One region of the Paenibacillus sp. FSL M7-0420 genome, then DNA from elsewhere that is predicted to be linked to it. Evidence: riboswitches for the same ligand, from Rfam matches in the RefSeq annotation. Region 1 holds a riboswitch; each other region holds the start of a gene.
What was found. A riboswitch is a leader RNA that binds a small molecule or an ion and turns the genes downstream of it on or off. The one in region 1 is predicted to bind cobalamin.
Positions count from the first base shown of each region.

Region 1 (6,065 bases):
AGTCCTTAATGTGAACCAGCGGAACACGGCCGGCGTACCGTGACACATAATCAACGGGCCGGGCTCCACCCCTGTATACCCATCCCAGATCAAACTCAGCCAGCATATGCTCGGCAGGAATCTGCTCCAGCCAGATATCGATGACCGCCTTGCCGTCAACCTCTTTGAATTCATAATCATGGTTGTGGTAGCCGTACTGCATCCCCGCCGCCCGGACCATCGCGGAAGCCTTCTCCAGGAATGGAATGATTCTCGTTACATCCTCTATGGAAGGATTCGGCGGAAGCGGTGCCGACGGGGTGATTATATATTGCAGTCCGAGCTCTACCGCGTATTCAATCTCTTTGGCTAAGGCCTGTTCCATCTTATCCAGACTGCTGAAGTCCAGGCCTACATGCGCCGAGGGGGCCGCCAGGCCAAGTTCATCCAGCTTACGGCGCAGTTCCCCTGCAGATACACCGAAATAACCGGCGAATTCCACTGCCTGGTACCCCATCTCTGCCACCTTGGCCAGTGTGCCGAGGAAATCGCGCTCCGTCTGGTCGCGCAGTGTATACATTTGAATTCCGATCTGCTGTGCTGCTGTTGTCATGAAGAATCCGCTCCTTATCGTCATTTCTGATTGGATACTATATTCCCGCTACTTCCCCTGTAGCTTGCGCTCCACGGATTCCAGCTTGCTGCGGCTGGTCGAGGTCTTGTCGCGCCGGTCATCGATCTTGAGCGAGGTTGAGACTCTCTGCGCCCCGGCGGTGAACGGCGACTCATGCAGCGCTTCTACCGCAGCCAGAATCCGCGCTACCGGACCCTCAATAATCGTACCCATGGAAGTAAGCTCATAGGTAATGCCCTCCACCGTCTCCAACACGCGCTGCATCTCGGCCACATAGCTGCTGAGACTGGTGCTGCCTGTCCCAACCGGAATAACGGTCACTTCGCCAATTGCCATTGTGAACTGCCTCCTAATGATCTGATGTGCCTGCCTCTAACTTTTCCTCTTTATTGTAACGCTTCGCCAGGCTTGCTACAAATCACCTGCACCCTCTCTATTCTATTAATATCCGTCAAAATGATTACCAGGATTAGACGCACTCTATTTATGGATTCTTTGTGGCGTATTTTCGGAGATTTTATGAAACATTCACGGCAGATTCAGAGGAAAGTTGTGGATTACCTGTGGACTAACTGTGGATCAGCTGTGAGTAAAAGCGCCGAACCCGCTCCCCGTGCGGGATTGCAAAAAAACATTTACAAACACAATATATTGCGGTAGCTTTAATAGATAACAACAAAATATAGTAGAAACGGGTGTTTCACCTCTTGTAATAGAGGTGCGACTTAATAGGGAAGCGCGGTGCAAAACCGCTGCGGTCCCGCCACTGTAACCGGATGCTCCCAGGGTGCGATGCCCAGGGCCGCATTCTCCGGCTAATTGCCACTAAGGGGCGGAATAAGCCCCCCGGGAAGGCGCCGGAGGAGTTGCCGGAAGCCAGGAGACCTGCCTGTTTCGGTGGCACCGCTTAGACTCCTGCGAGGAACAGGGGAGGTGTCCGTATGCGGCCTGCAATAGCAGAGTTAGCCTTCCGTCATTCGGGTCAGAGGCTGCCGATACCTGAGGACGATCGGGGATTATTTTCAGGTATCGGCTCTGCGGAATATACAAGAACGGGCGTAAGCTATCGCCCTTGTGTCTGCTCGTATGTTCCACCCAGACCACAGGCAAATTTCCGTTTCCCGGATCTTTGCATCATGCATTCGGGCATTTCCGGCCTTCCCGGCCGGGGGTGCTTTTTTAACGCTTACAATACCCGAGAGGAGAGAGTTATATAATGACGCTGCTGGAGAAACGTTATAACGAAGGACAAGCTGCACAGGAGGATCTTTTGGAAGAGGTCATTCATCTGGGACGGGATATTATCGACAGCCGGGATCTGGATCTGCTGCGCGAGAATGCGAACCTGAACGGGGAGAGCTTCTCCGGCAAAATGAGCAAGTTCGGCAGTGAATACTCCAAATGGTATGCCCGCAACTTCACCATGCCGCCGCAGCTGGTACAGGCTACCCTGGATAATGTCGTCTATGTACATGACCTGGATCAATACGCCATCGGAACTACCAACTGCATCTTCATCCCGTTCGAACGGCTTCTCCGTGAAGGCTTCAACACCGGCAACGGCAGCGTACGGCCTCCCAACTCGATTATGACGGCGATGTCGCTGGTGGCGATTATTTTCCAGTCGCAGCAGAATGCGCAGTACGGCGGTGTGTCCGCCAACAAGCTGGATTATGATCTGGCCCCTTATGTGACCAAATCCTTCTCCAAGCTCTTCCGCAAAGGTCTGGAGTATTTCGAGGAGAACGCAGAGGGTTCGGAGCTTGGGGAGATTACGATGAGCCGCAGCGATCTGGCTGAGCAGTATCCGCGGGCCTTCCGTTTTGCCCTGAAGGAGACGCAGAGCGAGACCCTGCAGGCCGCAGAGAGTATGGTACATAACCTGAATACGATGTCCAGCCGCTCCGGCGGCCAGATTCCTTTTACCAGCATCAACTACGGCACCTGCACCTCCCCGGAGGGCCAGCTGGTGATCAGCTCGCTGCTGACGGCCACGATGAATGGACTGGGCAGCGGGGAGACGCCGGTGTTCCCGATTCAGATCTTCAAATGCAAGCAAGGCATTAACCAGCAACCGGGTGATCCTAACTACGAGCTGTTCCTGAAGGCAGCGGAGTGCTCGGCGCGCAGATTGTATCCGAACTTCGCCAATCTGGACGCTCCGCTGAACATGCAGTATTACGATCCGGCTGACCCGGATACCGAGTTCGCTACGATGGGCTGCCGGACCCGTGTGCTCGGCGACCGCTTCGGACGCAACCATTGCTCCGGCAAAGGCAACCTGTCCTTCAACACGCTCAACCTGGTGCGTCTTGGACTGGCCCACGGCACGATAACCGGCCGCCGCCTCGCTGCTGATGAAGAAGGGTTCTTCGACGACCTCAATCACTATATGGATATTGCGCTGGACGGCCTGCTGCACCGCTTCCGTATCCAGGCTTCCCAGAAGGCCAAAGCCTCCGATTTCATGATGCGTGAAGGCGTCTGGGAAGGCGGCGAGCAGCTTGCCCCTGATGACAGTGTAGGCGAACTGCTGAAGCACGGCAGCCTGTCACTGGGCTTCATCGGGATGGCGGAATGCATGAAGGCCATGTACGGCAAGCACCACGGCGAAGATATGGAGATTCACGCCAAGGCTGTAGCCATCGTCCGCCACATGCGTGAATATTGCGACCGCAAGAGCGAGGAGCTTAACCTCAACATCACCTTGTTCGCCACGCCGGCCGAGGGTCTTTCCGGCAAATTTACCAAGATCGACCGCAAGGTGCTAGGCTCTATCCCTGGGGTAACCGACCGTGAATATTATACGAACTCGTTCCACATTCCGGTCTACCATGAACTGAGCGCAGCCAAGAAGATCAGCCTGGAAGCCACGTTCCATGAATATTGCAACGCCGGAGCGATCTCCTATGTCGAACTGAACGGCAATGCCCGGAGCAACCCTGCAGCCTTCGTCAAAATCATCAAATACGCGCTGGAGCAGGACATCAGCTACTTCAGCATTAACCATCCGATTGACCGCTGCTCCGGCTGCGGCTATGAAGGGGTCATCGGTACGAATTGCCCGACCTGCAATGCCCATGAGGATACCACCCATATCCGCCGTCTGCGCCGGGTTACCGGGTATCTGACCGGTGACTATCAGACCCGCTTCAATGCGGCCAAGCAAGCCGAAGTCCGGGACCGTGTTAAGCATCTATGAACATCTGCGGATATTACCCGGAGTCGATCAATGAAGGGGAAGGCCTGCGGGCCGTCCTCTTCATCAGCGGCTGCCGCCACCGCTGCCCGGGCTGCTTCAACCCGAAGACCTGGAACTTTAACTTCGGGGAAGTCTTCACCCCGGAGCGGCGGCGGGAGATCATAGAAGAGATTGCAGGCAATCCGCTGCTGGACGGCTTGACGCTGGCGGGCGGGGACCCTTTTTTCTCGGCTGAGGAGGCTGCAGACTTCATTCACGAGCTGCGCGCCGAGCTGCCGGACTTCCCAATCTGGATCTATACCGGTTATACGTACGAGGAGCTTACGGCTTCCCCCGGTTCAGCGGAATGGAACCTGCTGGCCTTGTGCCAGGTCGTGATCGACGGACGGTTCGTCGAAGCGCTCAAAGACCTTACCCTCTCTTACCGGGGAAGCAGCAACCAGCGGATCATTGATATTCCTGCGAGTCTGGCGGGAGATAGGGTTGTTCTGTGGGAGCCGGAGCTGAGCTTTCAAGGGGTACAAAAATAACAAAGGCACTAAACTCCCGCTACCGGGTGGTTTAGTGCCTTTTATTGGTTCGGACCGGGTACGGCTTATTGCCCTGCCTTACGTGCCACCTTATGCTCCGTCTCCTCTGCCAGCTCCTCCAGTACGCTGTCCAGACGCAGCTTCAGCTCTTCGGCCAGCTCAACTACGCCCTGGTCGTTACGCACCGCCTGCGAGTCTACGGCGTAGACGCCGCCAAGAATGTAGCGGGCACCCAGCACGGACAGTACCGGCTTCAGCGCATAGTCAATCGCCAGCAGATGCGCGAGGCTTCCGCCCATGAAGAGCGGCAGCACGATTTTGCCGGCCAGCCCTTTTTGCGGCACCAGATCCAGGAAGGTCTTCAGCACTCCGGTATAGGAGGCCTTATACACCGGGCTAACTACGATGACCGCATCGGCTTCCGCCACGAGCCCGTTCGCCTTGACGATGGCTTCGCTCTCGAATTTGGTATGGATCAGATCCTCCGCGGGCAGCTCCGCCACATTGATCCGCTCCACTTCAAATCCGCGCTCCCGCAGGTCATTCTCTGCATACTCAATCACGGCATTGATCCGTGAGACCAGCGAGGGTGTTCCGTTAATTACGACTATTTTGGCCATTTCCGCACCTCTTCCGTCCGCATGATAGGATAAACCGGGCTGCTTCGCCGGGCATCAATACTTTAAATTAGTAATAATCCTAGCAGAGTACAAGGAATATTGTCAAACCCCTCTTATGCTTGCAAACCGCTGCCGCTCTGGTTATAATAAGCGGCAAACCTATATCCCGACCAGGCCAACGACCGGCATCCAACCGCGAGGCGTCTGCGACCGGAGCAGCTTCCTGTTCCCTAAGTTTACCGGGTTTCGCCCGTTACCGCGAAGACCAAAGAGGGCCTGATTCCGCGCGCTGCATAGCAGCTGTACGCGAATGAGGTCAACCTGGGTGGCACCGCGAGCTGACGCTCCTCGTCCCATGGATGAGGGCGTTTTTTGCGTTTTTTTACCCACACTTAAGGAGCGGATGCAGATGCTGGATATGAACTGGATCAGGGAGAATGAGGACATTGTACGGAAGACAGCCGAGTGGAAAAGATTGAAGTTCCCCCTGGAGGAACTTCTGGAGTGGGATGACCGGCGGCGGCTGGCCCGCCGGGAGACGGAGCAGCGGCGCGCGGAGCGCAACGCGCTGACGAAGGAGGTCGAGCGCCTGCTGCGCGGGGGCGACGTTTCGGGTGGCGAGCTGGCCAAGGAGCAGGTGCGGGTGATCAACGGCCAGCTGACTCTGCTGGAGGCGGAGCTTGCGGAAGCGGAGCAGCGCTGCGGCGAGCTGCTGCTGGAAGCGCCGAATCCCGTGTCGGCGGATACGCCGATCGGGCCGGATGAGCGCGCGAATGTGGAGCTGCGGCGGCATGGCGCGCTGCCGGTCTTCGGGTTCCGCGCGCGGGACCATGTCGAGCTCGGAGAGCTGCACGACATCATCGACCTTCCGCGCGGCGTCAAAGCCGGAGGGCCCCGCAGCTATGTGCTGAAGGGGGCCGGGCTGCTGCTGCATCTTGCCGTGCAGCGGCTGGCCCTCGATGTGCTGATGCAGCGCGGCTTCACCGCGCTGGATGTGCCCGTGATCGTCCGGCCGGAGGCGCTGGAGCGGACCGGCTTCTTCCCCGGCGGCATGGATCAGACCTACGAGCTGACGGGCGAGAAGCGCTGGCTGGCCGGGA
Region 1 covers NZ_JBBOCJ010000001.1:174,584-180,648, reverse strand. Annotated here, with positions in the region: gene MKX51_RS00780 (sugar phosphate isomerase/epimerase family protein) at 1-592, opposite strand, end outside; gene MKX51_RS00775 (MTH1187 family thiamine-binding protein) at 641-949, opposite strand; cobalamin riboswitch at 1,290-1,520, shown strand; gene MKX51_RS00770 (anaerobic ribonucleoside triphosphate reductase) at 1,830-3,815, shown strand; gene nrdG (anaerobic ribonucleoside-triphosphate reductase activating protein) at 3,812-4,345, shown strand; gene ssuE (NADPH-dependent FMN reductase) at 4,411-4,965, opposite strand; gene serS (serine--tRNA ligase) at 5,375-6,065, shown strand, end outside.

Region 2 (6,065 bases), 590 kb from region 1:
TGGCGGAGATGCAGGAACTGGTGGGAATAATGGCGGTGATGCAGGGACCGGCGGGAACAGTGGCGGAGATGCGGGAAGCGGAGGAGCAGGCAAGAGCAACAGCAGTAAGCTGGTGTTCAGCTTCACTGATGCGGCGGAATGCTCCGCCTTCAAGCCGGAGCGGATCAAGGTGGAGTCCGCCAGCGGCGTTACGGACTACGAGGTTAAGGCAACGGTTAGCAGTTGCCAGGTTGAAGCAGGCGCCGGAGTAGACGGCGGTGCGAAGAGTGAGGCAGGAGCCGGAGTGGACGGCGGTGCGAAGAGTGAAGCAGGCGCCGGAGTAGACGGCGATGCGGACAGTGAAGCCACCGCCCCTCCAGCGGCGGCGGGGACTCCTCCGTCACGCGTATACGAGGTGACGGTGGAGCTTTCAGCAGGCGCGAAGCTGGCGGCAGGTGATATGATCACCGCCGGAGGCTACTCGCTGAAGCTGGCGGCAGATCCGGGCAGCGCCCCGGAGGCCACAGCCACAGTCGCGCCTAGTGCGGAACCATCTGCTTCCGCAAGCCCGGAAGCAGACACGGATGCAGAATAAAGCAGCGGCAACAAGCTGGCTGTTTACATTTTTTAACTAGTGCGATCGGGTAACATTACCTTCAGAGATAGGTGTACTCTGTACAACTAAAAACAGTGAAAAGAAGGGCAGACCTATCCTAACTGTATTCCATACAACTAAATTTGCCCGAATGGGCGAAAAGCCGGATACAGAAGCATTTTAGGTGCACGAAATACAGCTAAAAGTACATTTGGCGGTAAATCAGACGATTTAGTTGTACAGATTGCATTTAAGCATACAGTGTGCACCTTCGTCGGGGAACGGCAGACCCTCAGCAAGCGAAGGAGTTAAATTAAAGACTGATTAGTTTAAACCTGATGATCGGCTAGCGGCTCATCCTACTTTACCTTAGCGTAGTGCATTTATTAGTGCTCCGGCAGGCTGGAATATGTGAAATGTAGCAGATAGTATGCTGACGTCCGTAAGTAGCTAATCTATCGCACTTTGTACACTAGAATCAGGCATATTGGAGCTTATATGGCGTTCTGTTGTATTCGGTACATTAGATTTTGGAAATTCGGCCCGGCGGAGGGTTCTTTGCCACAATCGATTGTATGAAATGCAGCAGAATGCGTTATCGGCCGCTTTTACACCAATTCTAATGTACATAATACAATCGCCTGCTGCCGCTGTCTCCGCTAGTACCGCCAACGTCTTAATTAACCAGCAGAAGAACGACTCCATAGTCCTGAATAGTACGATGTGCCGGGGTAGCGGGCATGTGCTGTTCAGGATTTTTTGGTGCGGGCTGGCCTTGGGGTGGCTGTGGCTGTAATAGAAATAGCTGGTCTATAGACATACAGGGGAATAGTAGCTATGATTGTTTCAGAATATTAAAAATTTAATAAGCTTTGGGAAAAGGTGCGGATGTCTAAGAGGCCGTACGCTGTTGCCAGCAGATGCTGGCAGGGCTATGTCTAATAGAGGAATCTGCTTAAAAGGGAAGTCCGGTGCAAGTCCGGCGCGGTCCCGCCACTGTAAGTACGGAGCAACTCCTGAGGAGCCACTGTCTGTTAATGGGATGGGAAGGCGGGGGAAGCGGTGAAGTATGAGCCAGGAGACCTGCCTTTTTCGTTGTTGTTTCTATTCTTCGGGGGTAAGAATGTGGAAGCAGATGCTGATATTGGCGAGGGCTGTATATGCTGTATTGTATGTAATGCGGGAGAGCAATCGGCTCCTTCAGCTGCCCTGTATTGTATTCTTCCCCGGCCGCCCTGCACAGGGCGGTCTTTAGGTTGCCGCTCTATTTGCGTAAGGAAGCAGGATTCATCCATTCTATTTCAGGAAAGAGGTTAGTTATGAAGAACCACTCTCTATCATCCAGATTCACACGGCTGGGACTAGCTGTCATTATGCTGTTCGCACTGCTGGGAGCAGCCGTAGCCCCGGCAGGACAAGTTGCTGCTGCACAGGCAGGCGTGACTTCCGCACCCGCGGTATCCGCTCTGCCCGCAAGTGAAGCAGCCAGCGTAACCGCTGCGGTCTATGCTACTGCGGAGTTCATGCTGAAGAACGGAGTCCAGTCGGATTGGCAGGCGATTGGCCTTGCGCAAGCGGGCTACAAGGTTCCAGCCGGCTATCTGAAGGCGCTTGAGGGCAAGGTGGCTGAGGCTAAGGGTGTTTTTGCCAGAGCTACGGACTATGCCCGGATCACGCTGGCTGTTAAGGCACTGGGCGGCGACCCGGCGAATGTGGCAGGCTATAACCTGATCGAGAAGCTGTACCATAACGATAAAATTACGGGCCAGACGCTGAATAATCCGGTCTATGCACTGCTGGCTCTGGATTCCGGCAGCTATACGATCCCGGCCAATGCAAAATGGACGCCGTCGAAGCTGCTGGCAGAGATTCTGGCGAAGCAGAACCCGGACGGCGGCTTCACCCTGACCACGGGTGCGAGTGATCCGGATATGACAGCGATGGTGCTGAACGCACTGGCTGGACACAAGCAGGAAGCGGCAGTGAATGCTGCTGGTCAGCGGGCGGCAGCCTGGCTGGCTAAGGCACAGGATAAGAACGGCGGATATGGCGACAGCAGCGAGAGTGTAGCTCAGGCCATCATCGGTCTGTCTGCCTTCGGCATTGATCCTGCAGGAGCAGATTACACGAAGGGTAACATCAATCTGGTCAGCAAGCTGCTGAGCTTCAGCGCAGAGGGCGGCGGCTTCGCCCACACTGCAGGCGGCAGCTCCAATCCGCTCTCTACAGAGCAGGCGCTGGAGGCTTTGGTAGCGTACAAGCTGTTTGGAACAGGCGGTAAGCTCTTTGACTTTAGCGGCACACCAGTGAAGAATCCTCAGGTAAGTGTCTCCGTTACTGTTGAGGGTCCAAATGGAACCTTGGCTGAAGGCAGCGTATACGCTGGAAATGTGCTTACGGCACTGGACAAGACAGCAGCAGCCAAGCGCCTGGCCCTGGTCAATGAAGCAGGCAATTATGTGACGGGGATCGGCGGCGTGACTGCGGGTACTTTTGGCGGATATGATGGCTGGATGTATGTAGTCGCACGCGGCGGAGTATGGATCTATCCAAGTGTAGGCATGGGCGACTTCGCACTGGAGGAGAATGACCGCATTGTGGTCTACTATGGCGGGGACAACACGCAGGTGGTTGATGCCGTAACCGTGACTCCCGCACAGCCGCAGCCTGGACAAGATCTGAAGGTGCAGGTAACCCAGAAACAATGGGTCTGGAATGAGGCGACCTTCACCTCCGATCCGGTAACCTCACCGGCAGCAGGCGTACAGGTAACCATTGGCGGTAAAACAGCAGTTACAGATGCTGCGGGCGTGGCTGCTATCGCCGGAGGACTGCCAGCGAATAAATATACCCTGACGGTTACGGGATATCTGAAGGATAAAACCCCAGCCATCGTCCGTCATACGGTCCCGGTAACGGTGGCTTCTGCTGCGGCGGACCGTCCGGCTTTTGCCGATGTGAAGTCGATCTCGCCTTGGGCGCTGGAGTCGGTATACACGGCGTATGACCGCAAGCTGATGAACGGTGTGAGTGAGAGCCGTCTGCTGTTTGCACCGAAAAAGAATATTACCCGTGCTGAATTTGCAGCGCTGCTGCTGCGGTTAACCGGGAACGAGCCGTCTGCGGCGTCTTCCGCTGGGGCCTTCAGTGATGTTAAGGCCGGTACATGGTATTATGGAACAGTGAACCGGGCGAAGGAGCTAGGAATCATCAGCGGTGTGACGGCCAAGACGTTTAAGCCGGACGGGCTGGTTACGCGCCAGGATATGGCTGTGATGATGGTTAGAGCTTTTAAGCTGGATTCGGCATCAGCTGGAGCAGGCGCAGGGGCTGGTAAATTCAGCGACGAAGATAAGATTAGCGACTATGCATTGTCCGCTGTCCGTACGGTGACGGGACTTGGATATATGAGCGGCACCGGCGGCGCATTCGAGCCTTCCGCTGTTGTAACCCGTGAGATGGCTGCTGCTGTGGCGGTTAGATTGCCTTAGTTCTTAGTAAGAGCAGGGAGCAGACTGTATTGCAAGCTGGTACTGCACGTTGGAGTTGCACCTGGAGCCGACGATAAGTGGAAAAATGACATCTAATTTGGCCGGATTTGCTGTAGAGCGGGAGCTAGTTGGATAAACGACACTTATTCAGGCTTGAAGCTGCAGAAGGATGAGGTATGGGCAGAATTAGATGCCGGAAATCCAACTAAATTCTTTACAGGTGCGTAATCTGGATTATTAAGAGTAGAAAATCCAACTAACGCACTCATGCCGATGAGCCGATGAGCCGTATAGGGTTGCCGAAGCGCTGAAGGCTCGTTGGTTCGTTAGACGGACGGAGTAGCTTGGAATTCGTTTGGATATGTGTTGAAAAGTAAGCATAAGGTGTATGAAGGAACGGGGAACAGGCTGACTGCCCCCGTTCTTTTCCCTTTTTGTGGAGGTGTGCAGGTAATGTTCAATTTAGTCAAAAGAGGCCGGGGAAGGCTGGCTCCGCTGCTTCTCCTGCTGATGGTATTGCTGCTCCCCGGCTGCTCCTCTGCGCAGCCGGATCAGGCAGGCGGCGTCACGCAGCCGCCCGCCGGTACCCCGGCCGCGCAGACGCCGCGGCCTGGAGACGAAGCGGCTCCGCTGCCGGGAGCCGCTGAGGGCACTGCCGTACCTTCCGCCCCTGCGGAAGGTACGGCAGCTCCGGCGTCGCCAGCCGCAGCGGCGACGCAGCCTTCGGCGGGCGCAAGCGAGCCCGCCAAGCCCCCGGTGTCGCCAGGCGCAGCGGCGACGCAGCCTTCGGCGGGCGCAAGCGAGCCCGCCACGTCCCCGGCGTCGCCAGCCGCAGCGGCGACGCAGCCTTCGGCGGGCGCGAGCGAGCCCGCCAAGCCGGCGGCCACCCCCAAGCCGCCGACCCCCAAGCCCGCGCCAGCGGCCACGGCTAAGCCGCCAGCCGCTACGCGCTCTCCGGCCGCCACGCCCAAGCCGGACAATGTGGTCACCCTCTCCATCACCGGAGATGAGGAGCATGGCGTGATTCTGGCCGCTGCCCAGTATGAGATCAAGAAGGGCGAGAGTGTGCTGGACCTACTGAAGCGGATTACGCGGGAGCAGAAGATCCAGATGGAATATCAGGGCCGCGCAACATTTGCTTACGTGGAAGGTATAGATAATTTGTACGAGAATGATCACGGGTCAGAGAGCGGCTGGATGTACAAGGTCAATGGAGAATTTCCGTCCAAGGCTGCGGGCAGCTGGATCGTGGAGCCCGGGGATACCATCGAGTGGCTGTATACGCTTGATCTAGGCAAAGACCTGGGGGCCAAAGCGCCATGAGCAGCGGCTTTCGTTCCATGCATCCGGTCGTAGCCCTGTTGTATTATGCGGGGCTGCTGCTGTTCGCTTTGCTGGTCTTCCATCCGTTATTTCTGGCTACAGAGATAGCCGGACTGCTGGCGCTGCTGCTGTTGCAGGGACAAGGGCGTCAGCTGTTGCGCAGCTTGCCTTTTATGCTGCTGATGGCAGCTTCCGTGGCCTTGCTGAACCCGCTGTTCTCACATCGGGGGGCGCGCATTCTGTTCTACTGGCTGGATCAGCCTATTACACTGGAAGCTGTACTGTACGGACTGATGATGATGACTATGCTGCTTACTATTTTTATCTGGTTTATATCCTATAATTACACGGTGACTACAGATAAATTCATGTATCTGTTCGCGGCGGCTGCGCCTAGAACGGCGCTGCTGACGCTGATGGCGATCCGGTTCGTGCCGCTGTTCCAGCGGCGGCTGCGCCAGATTACACTGATCCAGCGTCTGCGCGGAATAGATACCGGTACGGGAAGCCTTAAGAAAAGAATGACGGACGGAATGACGCTGCTCAAAGTGCTGCTGACCTGGTCGCTGGAGGAAGCACTCCAGACAGGAGATTCCATGACAGCCCGCGGCTACGGCAGCACCAAACGCAGCACTTACACGATATACAAGGCCGATTTACAGGATAAGCTGGTGATG
Region 2 covers NZ_JBBOCJ010000001.1:761,380-767,444, forward strand. Annotated here, with positions in the region: gene MKX51_RS03265 (GAP1-N2 domain-containing protein) at 1-574, shown strand, start outside; cobalamin riboswitch at 1,487-1,679, shown strand; gene MKX51_RS03270 (S-layer homology domain-containing protein) at 1,894-4,065, shown strand; gene MKX51_RS03275 (DUF4430 domain-containing protein) at 4,519-5,388, shown strand; gene MKX51_RS03280 (energy-coupling factor transporter transmembrane component T) at 5,385-6,065, shown strand, end outside.
Region 2: linked by a shared signal. The riboswitch ahead of MKX51_RS03270 (S-layer homology domain-containing protein) and the one ahead of MKX51_RS00770 (anaerobic ribonucleoside triphosphate reductase) in region 1 are both predicted to bind cobalamin.

Region 3 (6,065 bases), 1.6 Mb from region 1:
AATGCCCCGCGCTTCTTCGATCTGCCGCGTCCGTCTGCCGCTGCGCGGATTGTAGAACGCAATGACGAAATCTGCCGCCCCCGCCGCATCCACACGCGCAGCGATGCTCTCCCAAGGTGTTAGATGATCGCTCAGGCTGATCGTGCAGGAATCGTGCATAATCGGGGCCCCCAGCAGTGAGGAACAGGACTGGATCGCCGATATTCCCGGGATCACCTCCACTTGTACCCCCTCTGAGCGGCTCCAGCCGCGTTCGATCAGCACCTCGTAGACCAGCCCGGCCATTCCGTAGACACCGGCATCGCCGCTGGAGATTACCGCAATGCTCTGTCCTTCTTCAGCTCTGCGGACGGCCTCCTGGGCCCGGCTGACCTCCTCGGTCATCCCCGTGCCGACGATCTCCTGGTGCCGCAGCAGCGGCCTGATCAGATCTACATAAGTGGTATAGCCGATGACCGCCTCACTCTCATCCAGCGCAGCCAGTGCGCGGCCGGTAATATGCTCCAGCGCTCCGGGGCCGAAGCCGATAATGAGCAGCTTTCCTTGTTTCTTCATTCTTCTTCCCCCGTTCATGAATAGCTGTGGTCAAGCGCAAGCAGCTTACGCAGCTGCACCTGGAATTCTCCGGCGGTGCGGGGAGCGCTCTGCCCTGCGGTCAGGCTGGCTGGCAGGCTGAACCATAGATCAGCCAGCAGCGGCAATCCCAGCCCGATGGACAATAGCTCCTCCCGTCCCGCAAAAATCTCCTCCGGCGTCCCCGCCGCCCGGCATCTTCCATGCTCCAGCACAATAATCCAGTCCGCCCAGCGGTAGGCCAGGTCCATATCATGCGTAGCCATAACTACGGTTGTCCCTTTATCATGTATGGCTTCAAGCCCCTTCAGCATCTGCTGCTCCGATAACGGGTCCAGATACGAGGTCGGCTCATCCAGCAGAATCAGCTCCGGCTCCATAGCCAGTACACCGGCGAGTGCCGTGCGTTTCTTCTGGCCCAGACTAAGCTGGTGAATCGGTTTATCGCCCAGATCAGTCAGATTCAGCAGCTCCATGACCTCCCGGCAGCGCGCAGCGATAGCCGGTTCAGCCATGCCGCTGCCGCGCAGCCCGAAAGACACATCCTCCAGCGGAGTGCTGAGGATCAGCTGCTGCTCGGGGTCCTGGAAGACCAGGCCCACTTTCCGCCGCAGAGCGGCCAGCTCTTTTTTGGAGTAGGATAACGCCTTCCCTCCTTGCATAACCGTCCCCTGCTGCGGGCGCAGAATGCCGACGGCATGCAGGAACAGCGTCGATTTGCCCGAACCGTTATGACCGAGCACCGCCGTCTTGCTGCCTGAGGGGATGGAGAACGTCAGTTCATGCAGTGCAGGCTCCTTCGTATCCGGGTAATGGAACACCACTCCGTCACAAGCCAGACTATATTCCATATCTATCACTTGCTCCTCTAATGTGATTTGGACGATCGGAAGTTGTTGTACTTTGCGCATGATTTCACCCCCGCGTCCACAGCCAGAGCTGCGCCAGCACCAGCACTGCTATCCCGGAATACGCCTGGACAGCATAGCGCCGCGGCACAGGACGCGCCGTATAAGGCGGCAGAATAATCTCATCGGTGAATCCGCGGGCCAGCAGCCCCTGCGATAGTCCGTTATACCGGTGCATCGTGTTGCCGAACAGCGCTCCTGCCATAGCCGCAGTCTCACGCAGCTTCGCCTTATAGCCTCTACGGCCTCCGCGCAGCCTGCGGGCCAGCAGCAGCCCATGCGCTGCATCACTCAGCAGGAATAAGAAGCGGTACATAATCAGCATCAGCTCCAGAACAATCTGCGGCATCCGCAGCCTGCGCAGCACCTGCAAAAGCTCACTGAACGGAGTAGTGAACATCAGGAAAAAGAAACAACTCATACAGGCAGAGATTCTGGCCAGCAGCTCCCCTGCCCGCTGAAGTCCCGCCGCTGTGACATATACGGGCAGATTCAGTCCCGGAAGCGGGAATATCCCTGCCTCTCCCGCAGCCGGATGCCCGAATTCCACGAGCAGCGCCGGTACGCTAAGCGCATAGAACAGCAGCGCTGTGCCGAACAGCATGCCATAAGCACGCAAGGGAATACGGGCCTGCAATACACACCAGGACATCATCCATAGGGTGATTGCAGCCTGTAGTACCGGATGTACAGTGTAAGAGAGCAGGAACATCAGGGCTGCGAACGAGCTTTTCCACATCGGGGATAACTGGCGCAGAGCATTATTGTAGGAGAGAACGTCAATCCGCCGAATCACTTGCTGCTATGCTGCTTCGTCCCGCCCTGCTTGCCCTTGAGCAGCCCCAAGGTATAACCGATCACACCGGCACCAATCGCTGCCTGCAATGCAAACAGCATACTCTCCGTCTCACCCGGCAGCTCGGTCAGCGGCTTGAACCACGGCTTATAGTCAGGATTCATCTCGGTAATCACACCTTCAGCCGCATCATCGGCCCCGCCGAATTCCCCATTGACCAGCAGCAGCGGCAGAATAACCAGCAGAATAACAACCAGCAGCATCAACCCATTTTTCCATTTATTGCTCATTAGGCTCTTCCTCCGTTCACCTTGCGTTTCAGAAGCGACAATTCATTCGGACTATACGATTTCAGCCAGTTCCAGAGCAGTACCGTCAACAGCCCTTCACTGATGGCCAGCGGGATTTGCGTCACGGCAAAGATGCCCCCGAATTTGAGAAAAGAAGCCAGCACGCCGCCATCCGCCGCCGGAAAAGCCACCGCCAGCTGAAAGGAAGTCACTACATACGTACTCAGATCCGCTACCGCAGCCGCACAGAACAACGCCAGCTTCTCACGGTCCGGCCGCTTCATCATCAGCTTATACACTGCATAGCCGGCAAAAGGACCCGCCACCGCCATCGAGAACGCATTGGCCCCGAGCGTAGTAATCCCTCCGTGCGCCAGCAGCAGCGCTTGAAACAGCAGGACAATCGAGCCGATTACGCTCATAGGCAGCGGCCCCAGCATAACCGCACCAAGTCCGGTACCCGTGGGGTGGGAGCTGCTTCCGGTCACGGAAGGCATTTTGAGCGCAGACAGTACGAAGGTAAACGCCCCGGCCAGGCCCAGCAGCAGCTTCAGTTCCGGATTCTCCCTTGTCATGGATTTCAGCTTGAAGATTCCGAGCACAAAAAACGGGATAAACGCCGTCCACCAGAACACCGCCCAGCCTACCGGCAGGAATCCTTCCATAATGTGCATTGCCCGGGCCGTCCCCGGTTCATTCAGCATAAAGTACACCGTAAATCCGGCAACCAGTGCCGCAAAGCTCCACCATCTGTGCTTTTTCATTTGTCACCCTCCATGTTTGTTGTTTTCCCATTACAGATCTTAAAGCCCAAGTGGAAACATCTTTGCCGTCCTTTTATAGGACGGTACGTTTCAGCGAGGAATATAAGGATGATTTATAGCGTGAAGCATAAAAATCCTTATATTCCAAAAAACCCACCCTAAAGGGTGGGAGTGTATGTACGCAGGCAAGTTCGATAGAGCGCGCTGCACGCAGCCAAGCGAAACAAGGTGCTTCTCATCGTCCCATCACTATGGGCCGTGTCCTTGTATCCCGCAGCTGTAAGCCGGGGGTCATCTCTAAGATTCCAAGATTCCTCCGGTCCATCAGGGCAGAACGCCTCTTCTCATTAACCTATCCGTACACCGCTCCTATCCGCGTAGAGTCGTGGTGTGCATCGACAAGGTAGGTCTCCTGGCTTGGAATACAGGCGCCGCAGACTTCGTCTTCCCCGGGGCTTCCCGAGTGACCTCATGAAGTGCAGCTCTTCCATACAGTGGCGGGACCGCTCGGGAGTTGCACCCGATTCCCTGTTATCCCTTGCCGCTTCCGGCAAGAGCACCTTGTTTCATCGCTAATTCATCTCACATCATAGCGGACCGGGCTTAGCGTGTCTGTGATATAAATTGGAAAAGCTGTCCTGAAGCCAATCATGGCTTGTAGAAATTTTATTTGAGTAATATAATTATTAACTATATAACCTGAACGTGGAGGCATCCGATGAAACTTGATCTAACCGAACAATCCCTGCCCGTGTACGAGGCCCTGTCCAGTACCGTGCGCCTGCATATGCTGCGGCTGCTGTCCGAGAAGCCCATGAACGTGAAGGAGCTGGCCGCAGCCCTCAAGCTCAGCAGTGCGATTATGACCATGCATGTGCGCAAGCTCGAAGCCGCCGGGCTGATCCGCAGCCATATGGCTCCCGGCAAAAGCGGTCTGCAGAAGATCTGTACACTGGCCGCCGACGGGGCTGAGATTGTTTTTCCGGGACAAGCCCGGACTCCGCGCAGGGGGTACCGCAAGGACATTCCGGTGGGGCATTATTCCGACTTCCAGATTGAGCCTACCTGTGGACTGTCTACGACGGAGAGGGTCATCGGACACTTTGACGATCCCCGTTATTTCTGGGACCAGGAGCGGGTGAACGCCGGGATTCTCTGGTTCGGCAAGGGGTTCGTCGAGTATAAAATCCCGAATTTCCTGCTGTCGAGCCAGCAGCCGGAGGAGCTTGCCATCACGATGGAGATCGCCTCCGAAGCCCCGTCGGTCAACAACAACTGGCCGTCGGATATTACCTTCACGCTGAACGGACAATCGCTCGGCTTCTGGACCAGCCCCGGTGACTACGGAGATAATCCGGGAAAATACACCCCGGCCTGGTGGCCTGCACTCACCAATCAATACGGCCTGCTCAAGCAGCTGCGGATTACGCAGTCAGGCACCTTCATGGATGGGCAAAAGCTGTCGGAGGTCACCCTGGATCAGGTAGGCATCCGCAACAAACAATGGACCTTCCGGCTCTCTGTCGAGGAGGATGCCGAGCACATCGGCGGCCTCACCCTGTTCGGCAAAGGCTTCGGCAATTACAACGAGGATCTTGTGTTTGAGTTGTTTTATACAGATGGCGTGGCAGATTTGCCGGGTTCTATATGAAAGCCAGATTAGGGTGTGTAGAAGGTAGGTAGGTAGGTAGGTAGGTAGGTAGGTAGGTAGGTAGGTAGGTAGGTAGGTAGGTAGGTAGGTAGGTAGGTAGGTAGGTAGGTAGGTAGGTAGGTAGGTAGTGGAGATAGATTAGTTAGACTAATTAGGTTAGTTTTCGATTCAGCTACTTTTGGAGCTAATGCTCCTCATTTCTGCTCATCGCCCACTTTCCGCCGACTCAGGTGCACAAATGCCAATGTCATTAAGATAAGTTCAAAGATAAGTTTGGAATTAATAAAGAGAATCCAAAACGGTATGGGGAAACGTCCTATGCCGTTTGTTTTTGGTGTAAGGAAGGAAAAAAGCGCATAGCAAACAAAGCGGATGGAAGATCCACTTAAAAAAATGTTCATGCGAACCGAATTATGCTACTCTGTAGACGAAGCTAATGGCGGATTTGCTACGTATTCTGCGTGTATTCCTTTGCCCAGGACGGGTGAGACGAATCGGCAACATATTTTTGCGAATCAAAGCTTCCACATCAGGCGGGGGTCCATCGCCCTTGGAGCGCAGGAAATGTCTACAGACGTGAACGGCCACCGTGAAGTTGACTTGGTAGAGGTGCCGTTTATCCTTTTGGGAAATGACTACGTGCGAGGTAATCATTTCAGCGAAATTGTAGAGGATCATTCTTGCGAATATCTCTTGGGTAATGGACTCTTGCTTCTTTGCGTGAAAATGGGTCAGACCGATGGTGTATTTTAAGGCCCGGAAAGAGGTCTCAATCCCCCATCGCAGGTGATACAGTTCCCGGAGTTCATCCGGTGAGAATTCAGCAGCCGGTAGATTGGTAATGACGGTTTCATAATCGCCACTGGGCAGGAGGAAACGAACCACCCGAAAGGAAATCGGGTAAAACAGGTTCTTTTGCATGTCCAGAAAATCAAAGCTAGAGGTGGCCGGAAGAATTTTATAGATTTCGGGGTGATCCCTGAACGCTTTCGTTCGTTTTTTAGTCAGCGTCAGGTGAATCTCCTGATCAAACGCCCCTTCAAAGGTCAAGTGCAAGCCCGAAAGAATGCCATTCGAATGCAA
Region 3 covers NZ_JBBOCJ010000001.1:1,771,009-1,777,073, reverse strand. Annotated here, with positions in the region: partial or broken gene cobJ (precorrin-3B C(17)-methyltransferase) at 1-555, opposite strand, end outside; gene MKX51_RS07560 (energy-coupling factor ABC transporter ATP-binding protein) at 570-1,424, opposite strand; gene cbiQ (cobalt ECF transporter T component CbiQ) at 1,489-2,277, opposite strand; gene MKX51_RS07550 (energy-coupling factor ABC transporter substrate-binding protein) at 2,274-2,567, opposite strand; gene MKX51_RS07545 (energy-coupling factor ABC transporter permease) at 2,567-3,331, opposite strand; cobalamin riboswitch at 3,717-3,910, opposite strand; gene MKX51_RS07540 (ArsR/SmtB family transcription factor) at 4,050-4,982, shown strand; gene MKX51_RS07535 (IS4 family transposase) at 5,394-6,065, opposite strand, start outside.
Region 3: linked by a shared signal. The riboswitch ahead of MKX51_RS07545 (energy-coupling factor ABC transporter permease) and the one ahead of MKX51_RS00770 (anaerobic ribonucleoside triphosphate reductase) in region 1 are both predicted to bind cobalamin.